Regions from separate parts of the Bacillus sp. TCT6 genome, predicted to be linked through region 2. Evidence: a T-box and tRNA genes for the amino acid it is inferred to sense, from the RefSeq annotation. Region 2 holds a T-box; the other regions hold tRNA genes.

Evidence for each region. A T-box is a leader RNA that pairs with one kind of tRNA and senses whether it is charged. The one in region 2 lies ahead of alaS (alanine--tRNA ligase), so its partner is inferred to be a tRNA-Ala.
Region 1: it has a tRNA-Ala gene. The T-box ahead of alaS (alanine--tRNA ligase) is inferred to sense a tRNA for this amino acid. The anticodon was not compared.
Region 3: it has a tRNA-Ala gene. The T-box ahead of alaS (alanine--tRNA ligase) is inferred to sense a tRNA for this amino acid. The anticodon was not compared.

The regions. Positions count from the first base shown of each region.
Region 1 covers NZ_JBVYHX010000001.1:477,879-486,034, reverse strand. Annotated here, with positions in the region: gene AC0ONG_RS02330 (SH3 domain-containing protein) at 1-770, shown strand, start outside; gene AC0ONG_RS02325 (hypothetical protein) at 776-1,114, shown strand; gene AC0ONG_RS02320 (DUF3965 domain-containing protein) at 1,355-2,506, opposite strand; gene AC0ONG_RS02315 (CBS domain-containing protein) at 2,828-3,247, opposite strand; tRNA gene AC0ONG_RS02310 (tRNA-Glu) at 3,377-3,448, opposite strand; tRNA gene AC0ONG_RS02305 (tRNA-Asn) at 3,450-3,524, opposite strand; tRNA gene AC0ONG_RS02300 (tRNA-Ile) at 3,536-3,609, opposite strand; tRNA gene AC0ONG_RS02295 (tRNA-Trp) at 3,619-3,689, opposite strand; tRNA gene AC0ONG_RS02290 (tRNA-Thr) at 3,696-3,768, opposite strand; tRNA gene AC0ONG_RS02285 (tRNA-Phe) at 3,779-3,854, opposite strand; tRNA gene AC0ONG_RS02280 (tRNA-Asp) at 3,863-3,938, opposite strand; tRNA gene AC0ONG_RS02275 (tRNA-Met) at 3,942-4,018, opposite strand; tRNA gene AC0ONG_RS02270 (tRNA-Ser) at 4,039-4,131, opposite strand; tRNA gene AC0ONG_RS02265 (tRNA-Ser) at 4,186-4,278, opposite strand; tRNA gene AC0ONG_RS02260 (tRNA-Ala) at 4,299-4,371, opposite strand; tRNA gene AC0ONG_RS02255 (tRNA-Pro) at 4,387-4,460, opposite strand; tRNA gene AC0ONG_RS02250 (tRNA-Arg) at 4,471-4,544, opposite strand; tRNA gene AC0ONG_RS02245 (tRNA-Leu) at 4,548-4,636, opposite strand; tRNA gene AC0ONG_RS02240 (tRNA-Gly) at 4,653-4,727, opposite strand; tRNA gene AC0ONG_RS02235 (tRNA-Leu) at 4,757-4,837, opposite strand; tRNA gene AC0ONG_RS02230 (tRNA-Lys) at 4,853-4,928, opposite strand; tRNA gene AC0ONG_RS02225 (tRNA-Gln) at 4,933-5,007, opposite strand; tRNA gene AC0ONG_RS02220 (tRNA-Tyr) at 5,019-5,102, opposite strand; tRNA gene AC0ONG_RS02215 (tRNA-Val) at 5,111-5,186, opposite strand; rRNA gene rrf (5S ribosomal RNA) at 5,192-5,307, opposite strand; rRNA gene AC0ONG_RS02205 (23S ribosomal RNA) at 5,408-8,156, opposite strand, start outside.
Region 2 covers NZ_JBVYHX010000001.1:4,043,478-4,054,358, reverse strand. Annotated here, with positions in the region: gene cymR (cysteine metabolism transcriptional regulator CymR) at 107-523, shown strand; gene AC0ONG_RS20705 (cysteine desulfurase family protein) at 559-1,704, shown strand; gene mnmA (tRNA 2-thiouridine(34) synthase MnmA) at 1,721-2,836, shown strand; gene AC0ONG_RS20695 (tetratricopeptide repeat protein) at 2,946-3,605, shown strand; gene recD2 (SF1B family DNA helicase RecD2) at 3,701-6,037, shown strand; gene AC0ONG_RS20685 (hypothetical protein) at 6,165-6,353, shown strand; gene AC0ONG_RS20680 (YrzQ family protein) at 6,372-6,500, shown strand; gene AC0ONG_RS20675 (hypothetical protein) at 6,547-6,759, opposite strand; gene AC0ONG_RS20670 (AI-2E family transporter) at 6,936-8,003, shown strand; gene AC0ONG_RS20665 (PH domain-containing protein) at 8,048-8,392, opposite strand; T-box leader at 8,634-8,853, shown strand; gene alaS (alanine--tRNA ligase) at 8,894-10,881, shown strand, end outside.
Region 3 covers NZ_JBVYHX010000001.1:4,526,168-4,537,048, forward strand. Annotated here, with positions in the region: gene AC0ONG_RS23200 (MFS transporter) at 1-446, shown strand, start outside; tRNA gene AC0ONG_RS23205 (tRNA-Glu) at 593-664, opposite strand; tRNA gene AC0ONG_RS23210 (tRNA-Ser) at 670-760, opposite strand; tRNA gene AC0ONG_RS23215 (tRNA-Asn) at 768-842, opposite strand; tRNA gene AC0ONG_RS23220 (tRNA-Ile) at 850-926, opposite strand; tRNA gene AC0ONG_RS23225 (tRNA-Gly) at 937-1,007, opposite strand; tRNA gene AC0ONG_RS23230 (tRNA-Lys) at 1,021-1,096, opposite strand; tRNA gene AC0ONG_RS23235 (tRNA-Thr) at 1,107-1,182, opposite strand; tRNA gene AC0ONG_RS23240 (tRNA-Phe) at 1,197-1,272, opposite strand; tRNA gene AC0ONG_RS23245 (tRNA-Asp) at 1,282-1,357, opposite strand; tRNA gene AC0ONG_RS23250 (tRNA-Met) at 1,361-1,437, opposite strand; tRNA gene AC0ONG_RS23255 (tRNA-Ser) at 1,466-1,558, opposite strand; tRNA gene AC0ONG_RS23260 (tRNA-Ile) at 1,576-1,652, opposite strand; tRNA gene AC0ONG_RS23265 (tRNA-Met) at 1,657-1,733, opposite strand; tRNA gene AC0ONG_RS23270 (tRNA-Ala) at 1,754-1,826, opposite strand; tRNA gene AC0ONG_RS23275 (tRNA-Pro) at 1,842-1,915, opposite strand; tRNA gene AC0ONG_RS23280 (tRNA-Arg) at 1,926-1,999, opposite strand; tRNA gene AC0ONG_RS23285 (tRNA-Leu) at 2,003-2,091, opposite strand; tRNA gene AC0ONG_RS23290 (tRNA-Gly) at 2,108-2,182, opposite strand; tRNA gene AC0ONG_RS23295 (tRNA-Leu) at 2,212-2,292, opposite strand; tRNA gene AC0ONG_RS23300 (tRNA-His) at 2,315-2,390, opposite strand; tRNA gene AC0ONG_RS23305 (tRNA-Thr) at 2,401-2,476, opposite strand; tRNA gene AC0ONG_RS23310 (tRNA-Val) at 2,481-2,556, opposite strand; rRNA gene rrf (5S ribosomal RNA) at 2,561-2,676, opposite strand; rRNA gene AC0ONG_RS23320 (23S ribosomal RNA) at 2,778-5,699, opposite strand; rRNA gene AC0ONG_RS23325 (16S ribosomal RNA) at 5,846-7,397, opposite strand; gene AC0ONG_RS23330 (MgtC/SapB family protein) at 7,803-8,483, shown strand; gene AC0ONG_RS23335 (potassium channel family protein) at 8,576-9,571, shown strand; gene AC0ONG_RS23340 (YugN-like family protein) at 9,558-9,971, opposite strand; gene AC0ONG_RS23345 (glucose-6-phosphate isomerase) at 10,079-10,881, opposite strand, start outside.

The DNA.
Region 1 (8,156 bases), 3.6 Mb from region 2:
ATGTATTACCAAATGGCAAGTTTATTACCGTTCAAGAAGATCAAGGCGAATGGTATAAAATATCGCATAATGGCCAAACAGGTTACGTACAAAAAGCATTCATCTCTAATGGTTCACAACCCTTAGTAAAAGGAATCACCGTTCAAAATAATACAAAATATACTGTTGCAACACCTAATCTAAATGTACGTAGCAACGCTAGTACAAGTAGCGCTCTACTCGGTTCATTACAAAACGGTACACAAGTACAAGTAGTAGAAACTGTAGGAACTTGGTATAAAATTCGTTTTGGCACAGGATACGGGTATGTAGCAAAACACTATGTAGTACAAAATCAACCACAAGCTAAAACAGATCAACCTTCATCAATTCCAGCTGCTTTCAAATTCCCTGCTCAAGGAAGAATTAGCTCAACCTTTGATATACGCTGGGAACAAATGCATTATGGTATAGATATTGCCGCTCCAGGAAACGTCTCTATCCAAGCTGCTGCTGCAGGTAAAGTTGTGAAATCTTATTATTCAGCTAGCTATGGCAATGTTGTTTTCATTGCGCATCAAATCAATGGGAAATTATATACAACTGTTTATGCTCATATGAAGGATCGCACTGTACAAGCTGGTGATCAAGTACAAACTGGACAATTAATAGGTCATATGGGAAACACAGGTCATTCATACGGGCAACATCTTCATTTTGAATTACATAATGGAGAATGGAATTTTGAAAAAACAAATGCAGTAAATCCACTGCCATATTTAGTTAGGTAAATTGTATGCCACGCAATATACCTCTTATAATTGAATACGTAGCCTTTTTAGGTTTAATCTGTTGTTTAATCATTTACAATACAAACATTGTATTTTTATCTATTATTATTGCTTTTGTTGCATTAGAAATTATGATGGAATCATTTCAAGTGCAACTAAAACAAAAAATTGCCCATATTTATAATGCTATTTTTCTTTTGAGTGCTCTCATAACAAATATAATTAGTAATGGCTTTTATTTATCTACTGTATTTCCAGTATTCTTTATGGCTGTTTTATTATTTGTAGCTAGATATATTAATGTCCCTTATAAACAAAAACAAGAACAAGAACACGAAGCTTAGAAAGAGGAGACACTGTGTACCAATCTTTCAAAGATACTCCAATAAAATACATATTGAATTTGTATAAGAAAGCCAATACTTTTTTTGGTATACAAGGAAGTTATACTGCACAACTTCTCCTATATGGAATGTTGTTTCTTGTCTTAATCATTTTCTCCTTGTTTTACTAACAAAAAAGGATCTCACATAAACTGGAGATCCTTTTTAATTTATATTAATTTTTCATATCGAAAATATTGTTTATCCACAAGCATATTTTTCATAAATAAAGCTCAGATTATATTTTTTCTCTAAGCTCATTCGTTGTTCATCATCGCACCAATAGAAAAGAATATCATGAATCGTTGCATAACGCTTATTTTTAAGAAATAGCCTAAAGAATGATGGTAAACAATCATGTAATTGTATAAATATATAATTGCGTAGTGTTTCTTCTTTATATTCAATGCCCTTACAAATATACAGTAATTCTTCACAATAATATGCATGCTGTGGAACTTGTATCATTTCGAAAAATGGCACATAAGATAGTAGCTTTCCAATAAAATGACCATATCGATCCATTACTCCTATCGTCATATGCTCCATCATTTCTTTCATCACATATAAATAATCATCTACATGCGTTGTCTTTAATGGGTCTAAGCGATCGGAAATTTGAGATAATACAGCTCTTTGACATGCTAAAACTGCCTGACTAGGTCCATAATATGATAGGAAATCTGTACACTTACGATATTTCCGTAATAAATCATGTGTATACAAATCATATACAAAAGTATTACAATACATTGCTAAACTCATCATATCACTATTTAATTGCTCTTTTGATAATGATTTCGCTCTCTTGCACATATAAAAGAATGTAAATTCCAATACTTCTTTATGAGATAATAAATGTTTACAATCGGTTATACACTTCTCATTAAATTTAACTCTATCCCAAATTTCAATATCCCTATCTGTCAATTCACCTATACGATATTTAATAATTAAATAATTTAAAGCAACTGATTGCGTCAAAAGATCCCATGTTTCATATTCCAATGAAGTATGAACAAACTCAGCTAATCCTTGCGCTATCATAAAATCATTTGCCTCTTCATACCAACCAATCTCTTGGCATAAGCGAAGAATACGCACTAAAGTTGGAATTTCATCTTTATGAAACTGCGGTAATTTCTTTGCTTTATTCATGCCATATACGATAAATGCCGCTAAATTTTCTTCTTTATAAAATTCTTTCTCTTTCCATACTAATATAGTTCGTTCTTTCCCCTCACCTTTTGGGTGACAAGGTACAAGCAAAGAAAATAATTCAGCGAAATTATTTGGTTCTATATATGTATCTGTAACCAAATTCCAATTTGGATCGCCCTGTACAGCCTTCATATAATTCCCCTTCCCTTTTCATCTATGTAGGAAATATTAATTTATTATCGCACCACTAAAAATTAATATTGTTATATTCAAAATCTATCATAATACTTATATCTATCAGTATATCATCTTTTCTCTTATTAAAAATTAAGAATAACAAATTTTAAAAAAATGTCGAAATTATTAACCGTATCCTTATTATATAATGTCTCAGATACATCACGCTAACATATTAGTTTAATCCATATATGCTAGAATAATGCATCTGAACTTTATATATAATTTAGCTCTTTATGAGTGACCATTAAACTCTCGGTTAATTAAAGTTTCAATTTACTCTGTACGCTCTGAGATTTCGCTCAAGGCAAATCCAGCTTGATCATCTGCTGATTCCCTTATAGCTAAATCTCCTAGTGCTAACATGCCAATAAGCTGACCACTATCAACTACTGGTAACCGTCTAATTTGATACTGTGCCATTAGCTCTGTAGCTTTTTCAATAGAATCATTTGGAGAAACTGAGATAATATTTGTTGTCATTACATTTGTAATTTTATTAGATCCAGGATGTTTTTCAGCAATCCCTCGAACAACTAAATCTCGATCAGTAACAAGCCCAACAACTTGCTCATTTTCAACAACAGGAATTAATCCAACCGATTCTTCCTTCATTTTTACAGCTGCCTCATATACATTGTCTAGCGGTGTACAATGTACAATATGGGTACTCATTAAGTCTCTAACTTGTGTCATTATTTATTTCCTCCTTTTTATACATACCATAGCTTTTCCAAAATTCCTTTATTTATTTCTGGAAAGTAACATTATAAAAAGGATTAACAAAATAAAAAAGAGCCAGCATAATGCTGACTCTTTTTTGTATGACCCGTACGGGATTCGAACCCGTGTTACCGCCGTGAAAGGGCGGTGTCTTAACCACTTGACCAACGGGCCATGGCTCCGCAGGTAGGACTCGAACCTACGACCGATCGGTTAACAGCCGATAGCTCTACCACTGAGCTACTGCGGAATAATATATGATGGGCCTAAATGGACTCGAACCATCGACCTCACGCTTATCAGGCGTGCGCTCTAACCAGCTGAGCTATAGGCCCATATACTTACAGGGGCAGTAGGAATCGAACCCACACTGGAGGTTTTGGAGACCTCAGTTCTACCTTTAAACTATGCCCCTAAATGATGCCGGCTAGAGGACTTGAACCCCCAACCTACTGATTACAAGTCAGTTGCTCTACCAATTGAGCTAAGCCGGCATAAAAAAAATGGTGGCTCGGGACGGAATCGAACCGCCGACACGAGGATTTTCAGTCCTCTGCTCTACCGACTGAGCTACCGAGCCAACATAAATGGCGGTCCCGACCGGGGTCGAACCGGCGATCTCCTGCGTGACAGGCAGGCATGTTAACCACTACACCACGGGACCATTTGGTTGCGGGGACAGGATTTGAACCTGCGACCTTCGGGTTATGAGCCCGACGAGCTACCGTACTGCTCCACCCCGCGACAATATTAAATTTAAAAAATGGAGGAGGTAGAGGGATTCGAACCCCCGCGCGACTCTCGCCGCCTGTCGGTTTTCAAGACCGATCCCTTCAGCCGAACTTGGGTATACCTCCATGAAGGAAAAATAAATATTTTATTATTATATGTCTAAACCATTTAAAAGAAAATGGAGGAGGTAGAGGGATTCGAACCCCCGCGCGATTCTCACCGCCTGTCGGTTTTCAAGACCGATCCCTTCAGCCGAACTTGGGTATACCTCCGAGACATATATTAAATAAAGTGGAGCCTAGCGGGATCGAACCGCTGACCTCCTGCGTGCAAGGCAGGCGCTCTCCCAGCTGAGCTAAGGCCCCATGTTTTTTGGAATATCGGGAAGACAGGATTTGAACCTGCGACCCCCTGGTCCCAAACCAGGTGCTCTACCAAGCTGAGCCACTTCCCGTTAATAAAAGCGCGCCCGAGAGGAGTCGAACCCCTAACCTCTTGATCCGTAGTCAAACGCTCTATCCAATTGAGCTACGGGCGCATATGGTGCCGAGGGCGGGGGTCGAACCCGCACGGTGGTCACCCACCGCAGGATTTTAAGTCCTGTGCGTCTGCCTGTTCCGCCACCCCGGCATGTCATATTGAAAATTGGAGCGGAAGACGGGATTCGAACCCGCGACCCCAACCTTGGCAAGGTTGTATTCTACCACTGAACTACTTCCGCAAGACATGTATGAGTTGTTTTATTAAAAGTGCGGGTGAAGGGAGTCGAACCCCCACGCCAAAGGCGCTAGATCCTAAGTCTAGTGCGTCTGCCAATTCCGCCACACCCGCATGTTTTATTAAAAATGGTGAGCCATGAAGGATTCGAACCTTCGACCCTCTGATTAAAAGTCAGATGCTCTACCAACTGAGCTAATGGCTCTTAATGGCTGGGCTAGCTGGATTCGAACCAGCGCATGACGGAGTCAAAGTCCGTTGCCTTACCGCTTGGCTATAGCCCAATAATTAAGAATGGTGGAGGGGGGCAGATTCGAACTGCCGAACCCGAAGGAGCGGATTTACAGTCCGCCGCGTTTAGCCACTTCGCTACCCCTCCGACATATATGGTGGAGGATGACGGGATCGAACCGCCGACCCCCTGCTTGTAAGGCAGGTGCTCTCCCAGCTGAGCTAATCCTCCATTTTGCCTGGCAACGTCCTACTCTCACAGGGACAAGGTCCCAACTACCATCGGCGCTAGAGAGCTTAACTTCCGTGTTCGGTATGGGAACGGGTGTGACCTCTCTGCCATCATTACCAGACTGTATTCATTTAAGACAAGAATCATTTTAACTTATTTACTTTTGAAAGTCAACAAGTTTTTATATTCTTTCAAAACTAGATAACATTGCTTCATATTATATGGTTAAGTCCTCGATCTATTAGTATTCGTCAGCTCCACATGTCACCATGCTTCCACCTCGAACCTATCAACCTGATCATCTTTCAGGGATCTTACTAGCTTACGCTATGGGAAATCTCATCTTGAGGGGGGCTTCATGCTTAGATGCTTTCAGCACTTATCCCTTCCGCACATAGCTACCCAGCTATGCCCTTGGCAGAACAACTGGTACACCAGCGGTGCGTCCATCCCGGTCCTCTCGTACTAAGGACAGCTCCTCTCAAATTTCCTACGCCCACGACGGATAGGGACCGAACTGTCTCACGACGTTCTGAACCCAGCTCGCGTACCGCTTTAATGGGCGAACAGCCCAACCCTTGGGACCGACTACAGCCCCAGGATGCGATGAGCCGACATCGAGGTGCCAAACCTCCCCGTCGATGTGGACTCTTGGGGGAGATAAGCCTGTTATCCCCGGGGTAGCTTTTATCCGTTGAGCGATGGCCCTTCCATGCGGAACCACCGGATCACTAAGCCCGACTTTCGTCCCTGCTCGACTTGTAGGTCTCGCAGTCAAGCTCCCTTATGCCTTTGCACTCTACGAATGATTTCCAACCATTCTGAGGGAACCTTTGGGCGCCTCCGTTACACTTTAGGAGGCGACCGCCCCAGTCAAACTGCCCACCTGACACTGTCTCCCGGGTCGATAAGACCCGTAGGTTAGAATTTCAATACAGTCAGGGCGGTATCCCACCAGCGCCTCCACCGAAGCTAGCGCTCCGGTTTCAATGGCTCCCGCCTATCCTGTACAAACTGTACCAAAATTCAATATCAGGCTACAGTAAAGCTCCACGGGGTCTTTCCGTCCTGTCGCGGGTAACCTGCATCTTCACAGGTACTATAATTTCACCGAGTCTCTGGTTGAGACAGTGCCCAAATCGTTACACCTTTCGTGCGGGTCGGAACTTACCCGACAAGGAATTTCGCTACCTTAGGACCGTTATAGTTACGGCCGCCGTTTACTGGGGCTTCAGTTCAGAGCTTCGCTTACGCTAACCCCTCTCCTTAACCTTCCAGCACCGGGCAGGTGTCACCCCCTATACTTCGCCTTACGGCTTCGCAGAGAGCTGTGTTTTTGCTAAACAGTCGCTTGGGCCTATTCACTGCGGCTTTCCGTTAAGAAAGCACCCCTTCTCCCGAAGTTACGGGGTCATTTTGCCGAGTTCCTTAACCAGAGTTCTCTCGCACACCTTAGGATTCTCTCCTCGCCTACCTGTGTCGGTTTGCGGTACAGGCACCTTTTATCTCGCTAGAAGCTTTTCTTGGCAGCGGGGAATCAAAGACTTCGCTCCATAAGGAGCTTCCCCATCACAGCTCAGCCTTTACGATAAGCGGATTTGCCTACTTATCAGCCTAACTGCTTGGACGTGCACAACCAATCGCACGCTTCTTCTATCCTTCTGCGTCCCTCCATTGCTCAAACGATAAAGAGGTGGTACAGGAATATCAACCTGTTGTCCATCGCCTACGCCTGTCGGCCTCGGCTTAGGTCCTGACTAACCCTGAGCGGACGAGCCTTCCTCAGGAAACCTTAGGCATTCGGTGGACGGGATTCTCACCCGTCTTTCGCTACTCATACCGGCATTCTCACTTCTAAGCGCTCCACCAGTCCTTCCGGTCTGACTTCACTGCACTTAGAACGCTCCCCTACCACTGATACCATCGGTATCAATTCGCAGCTTCGGTGGTGTATTTAGCCCCGGTACATTTTCGGCGCAGAGTCACTCGACTAGTGAGCTATTACGCACTCTTTAAATGGTGGCTGCTTCTAAGCCAACATCCTAGTTGTCTAAGCAACTCCACATCCTTTTCCACTTAATACACACTTTGGGACCTTAGCTGGCGATCTGGGCTGTTTCCCTCTTGACTACGGATCTTATCACTCGCAGTCTGACTCCTAAGGATAAGTCATTGGCATTCGGAGTTTGACTGAATTCGGTAATCCGATGAGGACCCCTAGTTCAATCAGTGCTCTACCTCCAAGACTCTTACACTTAAGGCTAGCCCTAAAGCTATTTCGGGGAGAACCAGCTATCTCCAGGTTCGATTGGAATTTCTCCGCTACCCACACCTCATCCCCGCACTTTTCAACGTGCGTGGGTTCGGGCCTCCATTCAGTGTTACCTGAACTTCACCCTGGACATGGGTAGATCACCTGGTTTCGGGTCTACGACCACGTACTAAACGCCCTATTCAGACTCGCTTTCGCTGCGGCTCCGCCTCTTCAGCTTAACCTCGCACGGGATCGTAACTCGCCGGTTCATTCTACAAAAGGCACGCCATCACCCATTAACGGGCTCTGACTATTTGTAGGCACACGGTTTCAGGATCTCTTTCACTCCCCTTCCGGGGTGCTTTTCACCTTTCCCTCACGGTACTGGTTCACTATCGATCACTAGGGAGTATTTAGCCTTGGGAGATGGTCCTCCCAGATTCCGACGGAATTTCACGTGTTCCGCCGTACTCAGGATACATTCAAGAGAGAACGAAGTTTCGACTACGGGGTTGTTACCCTCTACGACGGACCTTTCCAGGTCGCTTCGTCTACCTCGTTCCTTTGTAACTCCGTATAGAATGTCCTACAACCCCAAGAGGCAAGCCTCTTGGTTTGGGCTATGTTCCGTTTCGCTCGCCGCTACTCAGGAAATCGCATTTGCTTTCTCTTCCTCCAGGTACTTAGATGTTTCAGTTCCCTGGGTCTGTCTTCCA
Region 2 (10,881 bases):
TATAATACTATATTATGCTATAATTTCATAGGATTTTAAATTGTGTTCTTTTTATAAATAAGATATAACCAATAGAAGTGAAAATTTGAAAAGAGGTGCAAAATAGATGAAGATTTCAACAAAGGGCCGCTATGGCTTAACAATTATGATCGATCTTGCAAAAAAGTTTGGTGAAGGTCCGATTTCATTAAAATCAATTGCGCAGGCGCATGACTTATCGGAGCATTACTTAGAGCAATTAATTTCACCACTTCGTAACGCTCGTCTTGTGAAGAGTACGCGAGGTGCATATGGCGGATATGTATTATCTGATCAACCAGCTAACATTACAGCTGGGGATGTGATCCGTGTATTAGAGGGACCGATTAGTGTTGTAGAAATGATAGAAGAAGAAGAGCCAGCACAGCGCCAGTTATGGATGCGTGTTCGTGATGCGGTGCAAGAAGTGTTAGATAGTACAACGTTAGAAGATTTAGTACGTTATGAGGAAGAAAATCACGGGGGCTATATGTTTTACATTTAATTCCTTGTGAAACGATTTGGAAAGAAGGAGATTTAATGGAACGCATTTACTTAGATCATGCTGCGACATCTCCGACTCACCCAGAAGTGGTCGAAAAGATGATTCCATATATGACAGAAATATTCGGGAACCCGTCTAGTATTCACTTTTATGGACGTCAAACTCGTCACACAGTAGATGAGGCGAGACGAGTGTGTGCACGCAGTATTCATGCGAATCCGAATGAAATTATATTTACGAGCGGTGGTACAGAAGCTGATAATTTAGCGCTTATAGGTGTAGCACGTGCGAACCGTCATAAAGGTAATCACATTATAACGACGCAAATTGAACATCATGCGATTTTGCATACGTGCGAATTGTTAGAGCGTGAAGGGTTTGAAGTGACATATTTACCTGTCGATGAAACAGGGCGCATTCGAGTTTCTGACATACAAAAGGCATTAACCGAAGAGACGATTCTTGTATCTGTTATGTTTGGGAATAATGAAGTAGGGACAATGCAACCAATTGTAGAAATAGGAAAGCTACTAAAGGAGCATCAAGCTTATTTCCATACAGATGCGGTACAAGCTTATGGTTTGGTAGAAATTGATGTGAAAGAGTTTGGTATTGATTTATTATCCATTTCAGCCCATAAAATTAACGGACCAAAAGGTGTAGGGTTCTTATACGCTGGTGCAAATGTGAAATTTGAGCCGTTATTAATAGGCGGAGAGCAAGAAAGAAAACGCCGTGCTGGTACGGAAAATGTGCCTAGTATTGCTGGGCTTCAGCATGCAATTCTTATTGCTGAAAAAACTCGTGAGCAAAAAAATGCCCAATATGAAGAGTTTAAAGATATAATGGTATCTGTCTTCAAAAATGAAGGCATTACTTTCGAGGTAAACGGAAACTTAGAACATCGCTTACCGCATGTGCTTAATGTAAGTTTTACAGGAATGAACATTGAACCGTTTCTTGTGAACTTAGACCTAGCTGGCATTGCAGTATCAAGTGGTTCTGCTTGTACAGCTGGTTCGATTGATCCATCACATGTATTAGTAGGGATGTTTGGAAAAGACTCCGATCAAATACGTTCATCCGTACGCTTTAGTTTTGGACTTGGAAATACGAAAGAGCAAATTGAAAAAGCGGCGTACGAAACAGTGAAAATCGTGAAGCGATTAACACAAAATTAGCATGGGAGGTGACATGATGAACAAACTACCTCACGAAACACGCGTTGTCATCGGAATGTCCGGTGGCGTCGATTCATCTGTAGCAGCACTTTTATTAAAAGAGCAAGGTTATGATGTAATCGGAATTTTTATGAAAAACTGGGATGATACAGATGAGAATGGTGTCTGCACAGCAACTGAAGATTACAATGATGTAATTGAAGTGTGTAACCAAATCGGTATTCCGTATTATGCAGTAAACTTTGAAAAACAATACTGGGATAAAGTATTTACGTACTTCTTAGATGAGTACCGAGCTGGTCGTACACCAAATCCAGATGTAATGTGTAATAAAGAAATTAAATTTAAAGCATTTTTAGAGCATGCAATTGCGCTTGGTGCTGATTATGTAGCAACAGGCCATTATGCACGCGTTGCTTATATGGACGGCGAATATAAAATGCTTCGCGGCGTTGATGACAATAAAGATCAAACATACTTCTTAAATCAATTAAGCCAAGAGCAATTATCAAAAACAATGTTCCCGTTAGGTGAATTAAAGAAACCGCAAATTCGTGAAATGGCGAAAGAAGCTGGCTTAGCGACAGCGGCGAAAAAAGATAGTACAGGTATTTGCTTCATTGGTGAGCGTAACTTTAAAGATTTCTTAAGTAACTACTTACCAGCGCAACCAGGTGTAATGCAAACATTATCTGGTGAAGTGAAAGGAAAGCATGACGGTTTAATGTACTATACAATTGGACAACGTCATGGACTTGGAATTGGTGGTAACGGTGATCCGTGGTTTGCTGTTGGGAAAAACTTGAAAGAAAACATTTTATATGTTGATCAAGGATTCCATAACGAACTTCTATATGGTGATGAAGTTATTGCTACGAATGTAGGATGGGTAAGTAACAAAGTAAAAGAAACAGAATTTAAGTGCACGGCGAAATTCCGTTATCGTCAAGAAGACAATAAAGTAACGGTTCAAATCGTTGATGAAAATACAGTTCGTATTCTTTGTGATGAGCCAATTCGTGCAATTACACCAGGACAAGCAGTTGTGTTCTATGATGGAGATGAGTGCTTAGGCGGTGCTACAATTGATGAAGTATACCGTAGTGGTAAGAAATTGGATTATTTAGGATAAATGAGAAGCCTCTGCCGATTAGCGGTTAGAGGTTTCTTTTACATAAAGCGAATTTTCGTTCGCTTGGAAAATACATTCTTTGTTATAATTTGTTGTAGAGGTGAAGGACATGTCAAACAAACTTGAAACAGGTATTCAATATATGCAAGAAGGAAATTGGGAAGAAGCAGCTAAAAATTTTACAGAAGCAATCGAAGAAAATCCAAAAGATGCGCTTGGATACATTAATTTTGCAAATTTATTAGACGTATTAGGTGATAGCGAACGAGCGATTTTATTTTATAAACGTGCACTAGAGTTAGATGATAAATCTGCAGCTGCCTATTATGGTTTAGGAAATGTATATTATGGCCAAGAGCAATTTACTGAGGCGAAAGCTGTATTTGAACAAGCAATGCAAGCTGGATTACAATCAGCTGATGTAACATTTATGTTAGGTATCACACATGTACAGCTTGGAAATGATCGTCTTGCACTACCATTCTTACAAAGAGCAACAGAATTAGATGAAAACGATGTGGAAGCTGTATTCCAGTGCGGACTTTGCTTCGCTCGACTAGAACACATTCAAGAGGCGAAACCTTATTTTGAAAAGGTATTAGAAATGGATGAAGAGCATGCAGATGCGTATTACAATTTAGGTGTTGCGTACGTATTTGAGGAAAATAATGAGAAGGCTCTCGCTTTATTTAAGAAAGCAACTGAAATTCAGCCAGATCACTTTTTAGCGGGTAATGGCGTTCGTTTATTAGAGCAAGAAGCTGAATAAGATAAAAATATAGTTTAATGGGTAGTTATCCCTCATCTAAAGAGGTGGGGGATGTACTGCTCATTAAAGTGAAAATATCGGAAAGGAGAGGAAAGATGGGAAATCAACATGCAATGGATTTGTTTGAGGAAGAGAAAAAGTTTATAAAAGCGCAAGTTCTTCATACCATTTTCCACAACGAAGAAAACCTCTATTCCGTTGTCAGTATGAAAGTCATTGAAACGAATGAAACATATGACGAAAAGAAAGTAATGATAAACGGTCATTTTCCCCGCATGCATGAAGATGAAGTGTTTACATTGACAGGTCACTTTAAGGACCATCCAAAGTATGGAAAACAATATATGGTTGAAACATTTAAAAAAGAATTGCCGCAAACAAAAGCAGGTATGGTGCAATATTTAGCGAGTGATTTATTTAAAGGGATAGGAAAGCGTACAGCGGAAAAAATTGTGGATCATCTCGGGGAACATGCTATTTCTAAAATTATGGATGACCCTGAGGCGTTAAATGGTGTTGTTAACAAACAAAAGGCTCAGGAAATATATGAGACAATTGTTGAACATCAAGGATTAGAGAAAGTAATGAGCTTTTTAAATGGTTACGGTTTTGGAACGAAACTTTCTATTAAGATTTACCAGCAATATAAAGAGATGACATTAGAAGTGATTCGTAATAATCCGTATCAACTTATTGAAGAAGTGGACGGGATTGGTTTTGGACGAGCGGATGATATAGGGCGTGCGTTAGGAATATCGGGTAATCACGACGACCGTGTACGAGCGGGATGTTTTTACACATTAGAGAATGTCTCATTGCAACTTGGTCACGTTTATATGAGGAAAGATCAACTTGTAAGAGAAACGATGTCACTTTTAAACAATCAAGAAGGAAGAGTGACTGAGGAAGATATTATAGGTTGTATTGAAACGATGCAAAGTGAAGGGAAAGTCATCATAGAAGAAGAACGAGTGTATTTAGCAACTTTATTCTACTCTGAAAAAGGTGTTGTAAAGTCTATTCGTCGATTGATGAATCAAGAGGAAACACCTTCATTTCCTGAAGCAGAAGTGTTAAAAACATTAGGTGAAATTGAAGAACAGTTAAACGTGCAGTATGCACCGTTTCAGCAAGAAGCGATTCAAACGGCACTTCATAAGCCAATGATGTTATTAACAGGTGGACCAGGAACGGGGAAAACAACTGTTATTAAAGGGATTGTTGAAATGTATGCGTCACTTCACGGATTATCGTTAAATCCGAATGAATACAGTGATGATAATCCATTTCCAATACTATTAACAGCTCCAACAGGAAGAGCAGCGAAGCGGATGAGTGAATCGACAGGACTTCCAGCTTGCACAATTCACCGTTTGCTTGGCTGGACGCCAGAAGGATCTTTCCAGCGTAATGAAACGGATCCTGTCCAAGGTAAGCTCCTTATTATTGATGAATTTTCAATGGTTGATATTTGGCTTGCGAATCAGCTATTTAAGTCGCTACCGACGAACATTCAAGTTATCGTTGTAGGTGATGAAGATCAGTTGCCATCTGTAGGACCTGGACAAGTATTAAAAGATTTATTAAATGCAGGCGCAGTTCCGACAGTGAAGCTTACTGAAATTTATCGTCAAGCAGAAGGCTCATCTGTTATTCAACTTGCCCATGCAATCAAAGACGGCACGCTCCCGCCAGATTTAGCACAAAATAAAAAAGATCGTTCATTTATCAGCTGTACAGGGGCTCAAATTGTTGAGGTTGTGAAAAAAGTTTGCGAAAATGCTAAAACAAAAGGATTTAGTGCAAGGGATGTCCAAGTATTAGCGCCGATGTACCGCGGGCCTGCTGGTATTAATGTATTAAACGAAGCATTGCAACAAGTATTTAATCCGAAGAGGGAAAAGAGTAAAGAAATTGCTTACGGTGATGTTGTATACCGAAGAGGCGATAAAGTACTGCAACTCGTTAATCAGCCAGAGAGCCAGGTGTTTAATGGTGATATTGGAGAAATTGTTTCGGTGTTTTATGCGAAAGAAAACGTTGAGCAACAAGATATGATTATCGTTTCATTTGATGGAATTGAGGTAACGTATACAAAGCCCGATTTAAATCAAATTACGCATGCATATTGTTGTTCCATTCATAAATCACAAGGTAGTGAATTTCCGATTGTTATTATGCCGATCGTGAAAAGTTACAACCGTATGTTACGTCGTAATTTAATTTACACGGGCATTACAAGAAGTAAGAAGTTCCTTATTATTTGCGGGGAGGAAGCAGCTTTCAAATCCGGTGTAAATCGCCTTGATGATGCAATGCGTCAAACAACTTTGGCTAGTCGCTTGCAGGAATCACAAGGAGAAGTACAGATGGTCACAGTTAATGGCGAAGAAATGGACGTGGAAAACATTTCACCGTATGATTTCATGTAACAAGGTGAAATTATATAGTGAAACTTTCAAACGCATAGCGTTGAAAGGCTCCAGCGATGTATAAACGAATGCAGTTTGGACATAATGGCGAATAGAATCTGGGAGACTGTAAGGAGATGAAAGCCATATGTTCATTTGTCCAAATTGCAAAGGGAAAGACATTGGAAAAATAGGTGTCAACCAATTTTATTGCTGGAATTGTTATATCGAATTATCGGTTTCAAAGGGGAAAATCCATACGCATCAAGTTGAGGAAGATGGTTCATTAAGCTCTCTTGATGATTTATTTGATGAGAATGAAAGAACGATCGGATAACGAAAAGGGGGATTTACTTTGAATCTACGCAATTCATTAATCGCATTAGGTGTTGGAGCTGCAGCATATCAATATGCTCGTAAGCAAGATGTATTTTCAAAACGCAATATGAAAAAAGCACGTAAGATGATTAAATCTTACTTATAATCATTTCGATAAAGTGAAAAACTCCCTTATTGACGAGGGAGTTTTTTTATGCGCTCATATGCAAATAAAAAAGTCCGATTTCTGAGAAAAGATAAGATAGACCGTAGCAGCCAACGCCGAGTATTCCATACTGCCATAATTGCTTCGCTTTTTCTTTACGTGAGGAACGAATAAAGAACCCCTTCCAAATACCAAACCCGATACAAATCCATTCAAGAATCATAAAAAGTGCTGATAATCCAAGCATAAACAAAACCATAATTAGCCCTCCTGATTATATTAATTCATGCTGTATTCTCAGGGGTGGTTGTCCTTGTTATGTTATTTATATGTACGTCTTTAAAAAACAGTATGGTCCGTATGAAAAGATTTTAAAAGTTTCGCACATAACCTACCCCATTTATTTTCAAAATAAAGGTGGAGGAGGTTTTTCATGTGAAGAATCTTAAAATCATTTGGATATATCGTTTAGGATTATTATTACTTGTTTTTCTTTGTTTGCTCGTCTTTTTAAAAATTAAGCCACTATGGGCACCGATTATTTTTGTATTTAAAGTAGCAATCACGCCATTTCTTATCGCTTGTTTTATTGCGTATTTATTGCACCCTTTAATTGAAAAAATCCATAAGGAAGGGATGCCCCGTACACTTGCCATTTTGCTTATTTATATCCTTTTCTTTGGCGGAATTGGTTATGGGATTTATAAAGGAACGCCAGTCGTTATTAAACAGTTACAAGAGATTAATGAACAATTTCCGCAGTTTACAAAGATGTACGATTCGTGGATGGATGGCGTTACAGAACAAACAGCGAATTTCCCTTCGTTCATTCATGAAAAGGTGAAACAACTTTTTGTGGGTGTGGAAACGAAGATTCAAGCGCTTTTAAATAAAGTGATGAGTACAGCTCGTGGTGTACTCGATTCATTGCTCATTATTTTCTTAATACCGTTCATTGTATTTTACATATTAAAAGATTATGGTGAGTTTTATCATATCTTTTGGAAACTAGTCCCAAGTAAATGGCGAGGTACGGGGCAAATGCTTGCGAAAGAAATTGATAAGTCACTTGGAAGTTATATTCGAGGACAGTTATTTGTTTGTTTGGTATTAGGGGGAGTATCAGCTCTTTCTTTTTGGTTTATCGGTATGAAATATCCATTATTGCTTGGTATTATTATTGGGGTAACGGATATAATCCCGTACTTCGGCCCTATTTTAGGAGCGATCCCGACGTTAATGATTGCAGCAACAGTATCAACGAGCTTACTTATTAAGGCGGGTATTACGATTGCTATTTTGCAATTTGTGGAAAGTAACATTTTATCGCCTTACATTGTTGGTAAGTCACTTCGTATGCATCCCGTTATTATTATGCTTGCATTACTAGTTGGAGGGGAAGTAGCTGGTATTGTAGGGTTACTAATATCGGTTCCCATCTTAGCAGTTATTCGCACCGTCATTGTTCATGTGAAGCCTCTCTTGAAAAAAGAAGATGTGTAAGTATAGAAGCCCTCTATGTAAGAAATAGAGGGCTAATCGTATATTTATTTAGAAATCTGCTCGTGTATCTTTTGAACGAGGGAGCTCACATCATTTGTTTGAATATGTTTTATTTTTTTCCATTCGTTATCATACATAAATACAATTTGATTGTTGAAAAGACGCTTTTGTTCTTTTAGATTAGAAATTTTTGCGAAAGAGTACTCTTCAAATATTGGATTGTTACTTACATCTGGTCCATAAAAGAATAGCCTTTTGTTCGTTAAAATCAATAGGCCTGGTCTCGCGACGGAACGATAAATAAATATGTCTAATGAACATGCTGCGTAAAGTAATATTGTTTCGTTAGTCGCTAATATGTTTTTAGCTTTGCTAAGTAAGGTTGTCATTGTGATCGCTCCTTTATTTTATTAACAACAATTTAATTATAGCAAAAAAGGTAATATTTATAATTTTTTATAAATTATTCTTGTAAGGAGATTCCGATTTGTTAATAAACGCATAATATATGAAAAGGCTGTTAAGAATGAATAGTAGAATACCTATGATAAATAAGCAATTAATACAATATAAATGATTATCTACATTGACAAACTTAAGAGAATTCTATTATATTTAGTCATATAATACATTAAATCAATGACGGAACAAGTACGTTACAGTCCATTTATAGAGAGAAGCTTCCATATGGCTGAAAGAAGCTTTAAATGAAGGGTAACAGAAAGCTAATCCTGAGAGCAGCTAATCACTGCCGTCTTGCCACGTTACGGCACCATGAGGTGATGAATTGATTGTTATTGTAATCAATTCATAATTAGGGTGGTATCGCGAGTTAACTCTCGTCCCTTTTATAGGGACGGGAGTTTTTTATATTTAAGGAGGAAAATACAATGAAACAACTAACAGGCGCACAAATTCGTCAAATGTTTTTAGACTTTTTCCAAGAAAAAGGACATGCAGTAGAACCTAGTGCATCACTAGTTCCACATGAAGATCCATCTCTTCTATGGATTAATAGTGGTGTAGCTACATTAAAAAAATATTTTGATGGACGTGTAATCCCACAAAATCCACGTATTACAAATGCTCAAAAATCAATTCGTACAAACGATATTGAAAACGTAGGGAAAACAGCTCGTCACCATACATTCTTTGAAATGTTAGGAAACTTCTCAATCGGTGATTACTTCAAAGAAGAAGCAATTACATGGGCTTGGGAATTCTTAACGAGCGACAAATGGATCGGATTCGATAAAGAATTACTATCAGTTACAATCCATCCAGAAGATGAAGAAGCATTCACAATTTGGAATGAAAAAATGGGCGTTCCAAAAGAGCGTATTATCCGCTTAGAAGAAAACTTCTGGGATATTGGTGAAGGACCAAGTGGACCGAATACAGAGATTTTCTATGACCGCGGGGAAGCTTACGGTAATGACTTTAGTGACCCAGAATTATATCCAGGCGGAGAAAACGAGCGTTACTTAGAAGTATGGAACCTTGTATTCTCTCAATTTAACCATAATCCAGACGGTTCATATACACCACTTCCTAAGAAAAACATTGATACAGGGATGGGTCTAGAACGTATGACATCTATCGTTCAAGATGTGCCTACAAACTTTGATACAGACCTATTCATGCCGATGATTGGTGCAACAGAATCAATTTCTGGTGAGAAATATCGTAATGGCGATTTAGAAAAAGATATGGCATTCAAAGTAATTGCTGACCATATCCGTACAGTAACATTCGCTGTTGGTGACGGTGCTCTTCCATCTAACGAAGGTCGTGGTTATGTATTACGTCGCTTATTACGCCGCGCTGTTCGTTATTCGAAGAAATTAAACATTAACCGTCCATTCATGTTTGAATTGGTACCGGTTGTTGGAGAAGTAATGAAAGACTTCTATCCAGAAGTACTTGAAAAGAAAGATTTCATTGCGAAAGTTGTGAAAAATGAAGAAGAGCGTTTCCATGAAACACTTCATGATGGTGAAGCAATTTTAGCTGAAGTTATTGCAAAAGCAAAAGAAGAAAAAACAACTGTTATTTCTGGAGTAGATGCGTTCCGTCTATATGACACATACGGTTTCCCAATCGAATTAACAGAAGAATATGCAGAAGAAGCTGGTATGACAGTTGACCAAGAAGGCTTCGAAAATGAAATGGAAAAACAACGTGAGCGTGCACGTGCTGCTCGTCAAGACGTTGACTCAATGCAAGTTCAAGGCGGTGTACTTGGAGAAGTTAAAGTAGCGAGTGAGTTCGTTGGTTACGGTACAGTTGCAACGGAAAGTAACGTTGTTGTACTTGTGAAAAACGGTGAGTACACAGATAGCTTACAAGCAGGGGAAGAAGGACAGTTAATTCTTGACGTAACACCATTCTACGCTGAGAGCGGTGGACAAATTGCTGACCGTGGTTACCTTCTTGCTGACGGCGTGAAAGTTCTTGTAAAAGACGTACAAAAAGCACCAAATGGTCAAAACTTACACAAAGTAGCTGTGGAAGAAGGCACGTTAACGAAAGATGCAGCTGTGAAAGCTGTTATCGATACGAAAAACCGTAGTAGCGTTGTGAAAAATCATACAGCAACTCACTTACTACACCAAGCATTAAAAGACGTACTTGGAACGCATGTTAATCAAGCAGGTTCTCTTGTAACTTCTGAACGTCTACGCTTTGACTTCTCTCACTTCGGTCAAGTGCAAGCTGACGAATTAGAAAAAATTGAGCGTATGGTAAACGAGAAAATTTGGGAAAGTATTAACGTTGAGATTTCTCAAAAATCAATCGGAGAAGCAAAAGAAATGGGCGCAATGGCATTATTCGGTGAAAAATACGGAGATGTTGTACGCGTTGTACAAGTTGGCGA
Region 3 (10,881 bases), 480 kb from region 2:
GCCTGGCAGGCCTTATTTTCGGTACCCTTAAACTCAATACCCCACCCTATAATCAGTTTTTAATAGCGGTCACACTTTCCATGATAACAATGCTGCCACTAGTTTTTGTAAACAGTATTACTTGGCTAGTAGTTATTGTTTTCTTTGCAGGGCTATCTGTCGCTCCTACTATGATTATTACTATGGGGCTTGTGGAAAAAATCGTACCTGAATCAAAGATAACCGAAGGAATGACTTGGGCAATTACAGGACTTGGAATTGGAGTCTCCCTAGGATCAGCGATAGCTGGTTTAGTTATTGATAACTTTGGAGCCCATGTAGGATTTAATGTGGCTATTATAGCAGGAGGCCTTGCCTTAACTATTGCACTTTTAGGCTACAAAACTCTTCACTCCGCATATAGTCATGTTGTTATTAAACAAGATGAACATTCAATAGAAAGTTAAAACATATTCAAAAAATAGGATTACCTTTTCTTATGTATGAGAAAAGGTAATCCTATTTTAAACTTATTATTTATAATCTGTCATAGCTTCTTCTATATCTATACACAACAAAAAAGAGATAGCAGATTATGCTATCTCTTTTAGTATGACCCGTACGGGATTCGAACCCGTGTTACCGCCGTGAAAGGGCGGTGTCTTAACCACTTGACCAACGGGCCAGTTCTGGCAGAGAAGAAGGGATTCGAACCCTCGCACCGCGTTCGCGATCTACTCCCTTAGCAGGGGAGCCCCTTGAGCCACTTGGGTACTTCTCTATAAATATGGCTCCGCAGGTAGGACTCGAACCTACGACCGATCGGTTAACAGCCGATAGCTCTACCACTGAGCTACTGCGGAACAATTATGGTGGGCCTAAATGGACTCGAACCATCGACCTCACGCTTATCAGGCGTGCGCTCTAACCAGCTGAGCTATAGGCCCATAATTGAAAAGCGGGTGAAGAGAATCGAACTCTCGACCAGAGCTTGGAAGGCTCTTGTTTTACCACTAAACTACACCCGCATAAAATTGAAAATGGTGAGCCATGAAGGATTCGAACCTTCGACCCTCTGATTAAAAGTCAGATGCTCTACCAACTGAGCTAATGGCTCATTTTGAAAGTGGTGCCGGCTAGAGGACTTGAACCCCCAACCTACTGATTACAAGTCAGTTGCTCTACCAATTGAGCTAAGCCGGCTTGCGACTTCAAAATGGTGGCTCGGGACGGAATCGAACCGCCGACACGAGGATTTTCAGTCCTCTGCTCTACCGACTGAGCTACCGAGCCTTATTAAAATGGCGGTCCCGACCGGGGTCGAACCGGCGATCTCCTGCGTGACAGGCAGGCATGTTAACCACTACACCACGGGACCATTTGGTTGCGGGGACAGGATTTGAACCTGCGACCTTCGGGTTATGAGCCCGACGAGCTACCGTACTGCTCCACCCCGCGATGATATAATATGTAATTTAAGAAAAAATGGAGGAGGTAGAGGGATTCGAACCCCCGCGCGACTCTCGCCGCCTGTCGGTTTTCAAGACCGATCCCTTCAGCCGAACTTGGGTATACCTCCGAGATATAAACCTTTAGTGGTGGACCTTGTAGGACTCGAACCTACGACCGGACGGTTATGAGCCGTCTGCTCTAACCAGCTGAGCTAAAGGTCCTTTATGGTAGCGGCGGAGGGGATCGAACCCCCGACCTCACGGGTATGAACCGTACGCTCTAGCCAGCTGAGCTACACCGCCATAAATGATATTAAAATAAGTGGAGCCTAGCGGGATCGAACCGCTGACCTCCTGCGTGCAAGGCAGGCGCTCTCCCAGCTGAGCTAAGGCCCCATGTTTTTGGGAATATCGGGAAGACAGGATTTGAACCTGCGACCCCCTGGTCCCAAACCAGGTGCTCTACCAAGCTGAGCCACTTCCCGTTAATAAAAGCGCGCCCGAGAGGAGTCGAACCCCTAACCTCTTGATCCGTAGTCAAACGCTCTATCCAATTGAGCTACGGGCGCATATGGTGCCGAGGGCGGGGGTCGAACCCGCACGGTGGTCACCCACCGCAGGATTTTAAGTCCTGTGCGTCTGCCTGTTCCGCCACCCCGGCATGTCATATTGAAAATTGGAGCGGAAGACGGGATTCGAACCCGCGACCCCAACCTTGGCAAGGTTGTATTCTACCACTGAACTACTTCCGCAAGACATGTTTGAGATATTTTATTAAAAGTGCGGGTGAAGGGAGTCGAACCCCCACGCCAAAGGCGCTAGATCCTAAGTCTAGTGCGTCTGCCAATTCCGCCACACCCGCATATTAATATTTTAAGAAAAAATGGGGCGACTGATGGGAATCGAACCCACGAATGCCGGAGCCACAATCCGGTGCGTTAACCACTTCGCCACAACCGCCATGATTTTCTGGTGCCGACTAGAGGACTTGAACCCCCAACCTACTGATTACAAGTCAGTTGCTCTACCAATTGAGCTAAGTCGGCTAAATGGTGGAGGATGACGGGATCGAACCGCCGACCCCCTGCTTGTAAGGCAGGTGCTCTCCCAGCTGAGCTAATCCTCCATTTGCCTGGCAACGTCCTACTCTCACAGGGACAAGGTCCCAACTACCATCGGCGCTAGAGAGCTTAACTTCCGTGTTCGGTATGGGAACGGGTGTGACCTCTCTGCCATCATTACCAGACTGTATTCATTTAAGACAAGAATCATTGTAACTCATTTAACTTTTAAAGTCAACAAGTTTTTTATATTCTTTCAAAACTAGATAACATCGCTTCATATTATATGGTTAAGTCCTCGATCTATTAGTATTCGTCAGCTCCACATGTCACCATGCTTCCACCTCGAACCTATCAACCTGATCATCTTTCAGGGATCTTACTAGCTTACGCTATGGGAAATCTCATCTTGAGGGGGGCTTCATGCTTAGATGCTTTCAGCACTTATCCCTTCCGCACATAGCTACCCAGCTATGCCCTTGGCAGAACAACTGGTACACCAGCGGTGCGTCCATCCCGGTCCTCTCGTACTAAGGACAGCTCCTCTCAAATTTCCTACGCCCACGACGGATAGGGACCGAACTGTCTCACGACGTTCTGAACCCAGCTCGCGTACCGCTTTAATGGGCGAACAGCCCAACCCTTGGGACCGACTACAGCCCCAGGATGCGATGAGCCGACATCGAGGTGCCAAACCTCCCCGTCGATGTGGACTCTTGGGGGAGATAAGCCTGTTATCCCCGGGGTAGCTTTTATCCGTTGAGCGATGGCCCTTCCATGCGGAACCACCGGATCACTAAGCCCGACTTTCGTCCCTGCTCGACTTGTAGGTCTCGCAGTCAAGCTCCCTTATGCCTTTGCACTCTACGAATGATTTCCAACCATTCTGAGGGAACCTTTGGGCGCCTCCGTTACACTTTAGGAGGCGACCGCCCCAGTCAAACTGCCCACCTGACACTGTCTCCCGGGTCGATAAGACCCGTAGGTTAGAATTTCAATACAGTCAGGGCGGTATCCCACCAGCGCCTCCACCGAAGCTAGCGCTCCGGTTTCAATGGCTCCCGCCTATCCTGTACAAACTGTACCAAAATTCAATATCAGGCTACAGTAAAGCTCCACGGGGTCTTTCCGTCCTGTCGCGGGTAACCTGCATCTTCACAGGTACTATAATTTCACCGAGTCTCTGGTTGAGACAGTGCCCAAATCGTTACACCTTTCGTGCGGGTCGGAACTTACCCGACAAGGAATTTCGCTACCTTAGGACCGTTATAGTTACGGCCGCCGTTTACTGGGGCTTCAGTTCAGAGCTTCGCTTACGCTAACCCCTCTCCTTAACCTTCCAGCACCGGGCAGGTGTCACCCCCTATACTTCGCCTTACGGCTTCGCAGAGAGCTGTGTTTTTGCTAAACAGTCGCTTGGGCCTATTCACTGCGGCTTTCCGTTAAGAAAGCACCCCTTCTCCCGAAGTTACGGGGTCATTTTGCCGAGTTCCTTAACCAGAGTTCTCTCGCACACCTTAGGATTCTCTCCTCGCCTACCTGTGTCGGTTTGCGGTACAGGCACCTTTTATCTCGCTAGAAGCTTTTCTTGGCAGCGGGGAATCAAAGACTTCGCTCCATAAGGAGCTTCCCCATCACAGCTCAGCCTTTACGATAAGCGGATTTGCCTACTTATCAGCCTAACTGCTTGGACGTGCACAACCAATCGCACGCTTCTTCTATCCTTCTGCGTCCCTCCATTGCTCAAACGATAAAGAGGTGGTACAGGAATATCAACCTGTTGTCCATCGCCTACGCCTGTCGGCCTCGGCTTAGGTCCTGACTAACCCTGAGCGGACGAGCCTTCCTCAGGAAACCTTAGGCATTCGGTGGACGGGATTCTCACCCGTCTTTCGCTACTCATACCGGCATTCTCACTTCTAAGCGCTCCACCAGTCCTTCCGGTCTGACTTCACTGCACTTAGAACGCTCCCCTACCACTGATACCATTGGTATCAATTCGCAGCTTCGGTGGTGTATTTAGCCCCGGTACATTTTCGGCGCAGAGTCACTCGACTAGTGAGCTATTACGCACTCTTTAAATGGTGGCTGCTTCTAAGCCAACATCCTAGTTGTCTAAGCAACTCCACATCCTTTTCCACTTAATACACACTTTGGGACCTTAGCTGGCGATCTGGGCTGTTTCCCTCTTGACTACGGATCTTATCACTCGCAGTCTGACTCCTAAGGATAAGTCATTGGCATTCGGAGTTTGACTGAATTCGGTAATCCGATGAGGACCCCTAGTTCAATCAGTGCTCTACCTCCAAGACTCTTACACTTAAGGCTAGCCCTAAAGCTATTTCGGGGAGAACCAGCTATCTCCAGGTTCGATTGGAATTTCTCCGCTACCCACACCTCATCCCCGCACTTTTCAACGTGCGTGGGTTCGGGCCTCCATTCAGTGTTACCTGAACTTCACCCTGGACATGGGTAGATCACCTGGTTTCGGGTCTACGACCACGTACTAAACGCCCTATTCAGACTCGCTTTCGCTGCGGCTCCGCCTCTTCAGCTTAACCTTGCACGGGATCGTAACTCGCCGGTTCATTCTACAAAAGGCACGCCATCACCCATTAACGGGCTCTGACTATTTGTAGGCACACGGTTTCAGGATCTCTTTCACTCCCCTTCCGGGGTGCTTTTCACCTTTCCCTCACGGTACTGGTTCACTATCGATCACTAGGGAGTATTTAGCCTTGGGAGATGGTCCTCCCAGATTCCGACGGAATTTCACGTGTTCCGCCGTACTCAGGATACATTCAAGAGAGAACGAAGTTTCGACTACGGGGTTGTTACCCTCTACGACGGACCTTTCCAGGTCGCTTCGTCTACCTCGTTCCTTTGTAACTCCGTATAGAATGTCCTACAACCCCAAGAGGCAAGCCTCTTGGTTTGGGCTATGTTCCGTTTCGCTCGCCGCTACTCAGGAAATCGCATTTGCTTTCTCTTCCTCCAGGTACTTAGATGTTTCAGTTCCCTGGGTCTGTCTTCCATACCCTATGTATTCAGGTAAGGATACCATACCATTACGTATAGTGGGTTTCCCCATTCGGAAATCTTCGGATCAAAGCTTACTTACAGCTCCCCGAAGCATATCGGCGTTAGTCCCGTCCTTCATCGACTCCTAGTGTCAAGGCATCCACCGTGCGCCCTTTCTAACTTAACCAAACTAAAATTAAAAAAATATGAGCTACACTGTTATCTAGTTTTCAAAGAACATACATTTATATATGAGAGATAGTTCTCTCAAAACTGAACAAAACGAAACACGGAAACTTATATTGATAAGCAGCGCTTATCAATTCTCCATAGAAAGGAGGTGATCCAGCCGCACCTTCCGATACGGCTACCTTGTTACGACTTCACCCCAATCATCTGTCCCACCTTAGGCGGCTGGCTCCAAAAAGGTTACCCCACCGACTTCGGGTGTTACAAACTCTCGTGGTGTGACGGGCGGTGTGTACAAGGCCCGGGAACGTATTCACCGCGGCATGCTGATCCGCGATTACTAGCGATTCCAGCTTCATGTAGGCGAGTTGCAGCCTACAATCCGAACTGAGAACGGTTTTATGAGATTAGCTCCACCTCGCGGTCTTGCAGCTCTTTGTACCGTCCATTGTAGCACGTGTGTAGCCCAGGTCATAAGGGGCATGATGATTTGACGTCATCCCCACCTTCCTCCGGTTTGTCACCGGCAGTCACCTTAGAGTGCCCAACTTAATGATGGCAACTAAGATCAAGGGTTGCGCTCGTTGCGGGACTTAACCCAACATCTCACGACACGAGCTGACGACAACCATGCACCACCTGTCACTCTGCTCCCGAAGGAGAAGCCCTATCTCTAGGGTTTTCAGAGGATGTCAAGACCTGGTAAGGTTCTTCGCGTTGCTTCGAATTAAACCACATGCTCCACCGCTTGTGCGGGCCCCCGTCAATTCCTTTGAGTTTCAGCCTTGCGGCCGTACTCCCCAGGCGGAGTGCTTAATGCGTTAACTTCAGCACTAAAGGGCGGAAACCCTCTAACACTTAGCACTCATCGTTTACGGCGTGGACTACCAGGGTATCTAATCCTGTTTGCTCCCCACGCTTTCGCGCCTCAGTGTCAGTTACAGACCAGAAAGTCGCCTTCGCCACTGGTGTTCCTCCATATCTCTACGCATTTCACCGCTACACATGGAATTCCACTTTCCTCTTCTGCACTCAAGTCTCCCAGTTTCCAATGACCCTCCACGGTTGAGCCGTGGGCTTTCACATCAGACTTAAGAAACCACCTGCGCGCGCTTTACGCCCAATAATTCCGGATAACGCTTGCCACCTACGTATTACCGCGGCTGCTGGCACGTAGTTAGCCGTGGCTTTCTGGTTAGGTACCGTCAAGGTGCCAGCTTATTCAACTAGCACTTGTTCTTCCCTAACAACAGAGTTTTACGACCCGAAAGCCTTCATCACTCACGCGGCGTTGCTCCGTCAGACTTTCGTCCATTGCGGAAGATTCCCTACTGCTGCCTCCCGTAGGAGTCTGGGCCGTGTCTCAGTCCCAGTGTGGCCGATCACCCTCTCAGGTCGGCTACGCATCGTTGCCTTGGTGAGCCGTTACCTCACCAACTAGCTAATGCGACGCGGGTCCATCCATAAGTGACAGCCGAAGCCGCCTTTCAATTTCGAACCATGCAGTTCAAAATGTTATCCGGTATTAGCCCCGGTTTCCCGGAGTTATCCCAGTCTTATGGGCAGGTTACCCACGTGTTACTCACCCGTCCGCCGCTAACTTCTTGAGAGCAAGCCCTCAATCCATTCGCTCGACTTGCATGTATTAGGCACGCCGCCAGCGTTCATCCTGAGCCAGGATCAAACTCTCCAATAAAGTTAGTTTGTCTAGCATCTAAAAATAAAAATTGACGTTTCACGTTGTTTGTTTCGTTCAGTTTTCAAAGAACTACTTGGTCGCTCATTTGCGACTTCCTTATGTTAACATCTTCGTTTTTCGATGTCAACTAAGTTTTTCAATTTCTTTTTTGTCGTTTTCTGCGTTTCCGCATCAGCGACGGTTATTAATATATCATGGTGAAAAATGAAATGCAACACCTTTTATATACTTTTTTAAAAACTGCCCACATTTCTTTTTTAATATCATATACTTAAACGAAATATCTCTTTCATGTATGATTAATTCCTACATATATTTTATATAAAGTTACTCTATCAAAAAACGTTTCTTTCTATAATAAGCGTTTTATTCATATACCATATCATACAAGGAGGAATATATATGGACTATACCGATTTATTAATCAAACTAGGTCTCTCGGCTATTTTAGGATTTGCCATTGGTTTAGAACGCGAATTAAAACGGAAACCACTTGGTTTAAAAACGTGTTTAGTTATTTCTATTATTAGTTGCCTCCTAACAATTGTTTCTATTAAAGCAGCTTATAACTTACCACATACCGATCATATGAATATGGATCCACTTCGACTTGCCGCTCAAATTGTATCAGGAATTGGTTTTTTAGGTGCTGGCGTAATTTTAAGAAGAGGCAACGATAGCATTGCAGGACTCACGACTGCCGCTATGATTTGGGGTGCTTCTGGTATTGGTATTGCCGTTGGAGCTGGTTTCTATATCGAGGCAATTTTCGGAATGTGTTTTCTTATGATTAGTGTCGAACTTATACCATTGACAATGAAGTTTGTAGGTCCTAGATCATTTCGTCAACGTGATATTGCAGTGAAACTTGTTGTGCGAAATATGGACAATATCCCGGTTGTAATCGAGGAGATAAAAGAAATGGATATAAACGTTAAAAATATGAAGCTTAAAACGTTAGAAAACGGTTCTCACTATTTACATCTTAAACTGTCCATTGATCAAAAAAGACATACCGCTGATGTTTACTATACTCTCCAGCATCTTGAAAGTGTCCAACAAACTGAAGTGGAAAGTATGTAGCATAAAATAAACTCTCTTTAATTAGAGAGTTTTTCTTTTTTCTATAATGGTAACAATGAATGTAGTCCTGCAAAACAAGGAGGAATTTACTATTGAAATCCCGTCCGAATTTAGTAGATACATTTCGTGATTCCATTATTTTTCGTTTAATTTGTTTTATTATTGTACTCACTGCTTTTTCTGGTTTTCTTATACATAGATTAGAACCCTCTCATTTCACTACATGGTTTGACGGAATTTGGTGGTCAATTGTTACCATTTTTACAGTTGGATATGGCGACTTTGCTCCCCATACAACGATAGGAAAACTAATAGGTATAAGTATTATTTTATTAGGAACTGGCTTTTGTTCTTATTATATGGTTCTATTCGCTACTGAGATGATTAGTAAACAATACATGAAAGTTAAAGGTGAAGAAGCCGCTACCTCTAACGGTCATATGATTATCGTTGGCTGGAATGAGCGTGCAAAACATGTTGTAAAGCAAATGCATGTACTACAACCAAACCTTGATATCGTTTTAATTGATGAAACACTTTCTTTACTCCCAAAACCCTTTCATCATTTAGAATTTATAAAAGGTTGTCCGCATCACGATCAAACTTTATTAAAGGCTAATATTGCAACGGCACACACCATATTAATAACAGCGGATAAAGAAAAGAACGAAAGCTTAGCAGATACACAGTCCATTTTAAATATTTTAACTGCGAAAGGACTCAATCCAAACATTCACTGCATCGCCGAACTACTTACTACTGAACAAATTCAAAATGCAACGAGAGCGGGCGCGTCAGAAATTATAGAAGGAAATAAATTAACGAGTTATGTATTTACCGCTTCTCTTTTATTCCCTTCTATTTCAGGTGTACTATTCTCACTTTACGATGAAATCTCTGATAACAAATTACAACTGATGGAGCTTTCTCCGTCCTGCACCGGACAAACCTTTGCAAATTGTAGCTATACCCTTCTAAAACAAAACATTCTCTTACTAGGTATAAAGCGTGATGATCAATATATGATTAATCCAGTCCATACCTTCATTCTTATCGAAAGCGACATACTCATTGTTATTCACCATTAATAAAATGACGCTCTAGTTCTTGCATGAGCACTTTCCCAATATTGATATATTTTCTTTTTACATCTCCATCTGGATCTTTCGGTTCAGCAAATTGATCCATCCCACTCGTTCCAGCGGTTAAAGTATTCACATTATCATCTAGTTCGTCTTGATATACGTGCGAAAGAATATACGGCGTTTCAAGACGGACTACTACACCAGGTACATCCAGTTCACCATCTACTGCTGTAAACGGCACTCGTAAAAATTGATACCCATCTTCTTCATCGATTTTGTAATCGAAGCATCCTTTATCATAATCCCAATTACCACCAATGCTATATCCAAGTGGTTTCATAATCTCTTCTAACTTAAATAGCGCATATGTACGTCCTTCTAAATTTGATTGAATTGGAATCAAGTCCATCCCTCCAAGACTTTTCCTTTAGCATACCCACTCTAGCTTGAATATACTGATGGACTTTTCGATAAAATAATAAAAAGCGACCGGAATCCGGTCGCTTTTTATTATTTTAAACGCTCTTCTAATTCTGCTTTTAATTCTTCAAATCCTGGTTTACCAAGTAAAGCAAACATGTTCTTCTTGTATGCTTCTACGCCAGGTTGGTCAAATGGATTTACCCCTAATAAGTAGCCGCTCATCGCACATGCTTTTTCGAAGAAGTATACAAGGTAACCGAATGTGTACTCATTTAATTCAGGAATATTGACGATTAAGTTTGGTACTCCCCCGTCGCTATGTGCAAGTAATGTACCTTCGTATGCTTTTGTGTTTACAAAGTCTACAGTTTCACCAGCAAGGTAATTTAATCCGTCTAAATCGTTTTCTTCTGATTCGATTGTTAGTTCATGTGTAGATTTACCTACTTTAAGAACTGTTTCAAATAAGTCACGACGACCTTCTTGAACGTATTGACCTAATGAGTGTAAGTCAGTTGAGAAGTTTGCTGAAGATGGGAAAATACCTTTTTGATCTTTTCCTTCACTTTCACCAAATAACTGTTTCCACCACTCAGCGAAGTATTGAAGTGCTGGCTCATAGTTAACAAGCATTTCAATTGTTTTTCCTTTATTGTATAAAGCGTTACGAACTACTGCATATTGGTAAGCTGGGTTTTCTTCTAGTTCTGATGTTCCGAAGTCATCATGACCAGCAGCTGCACCTTTCATCATCTCTTCAATATTTAAGCCACTTACTGCGATTGGTAATAAACCAACTGGCGTTAATACAGAGAAACGTCCTCCAACATCATCTGGAATAACAAATGTTTCGTAACCTTCGTTATCAGCTAATGTTTTTAATGCACCAC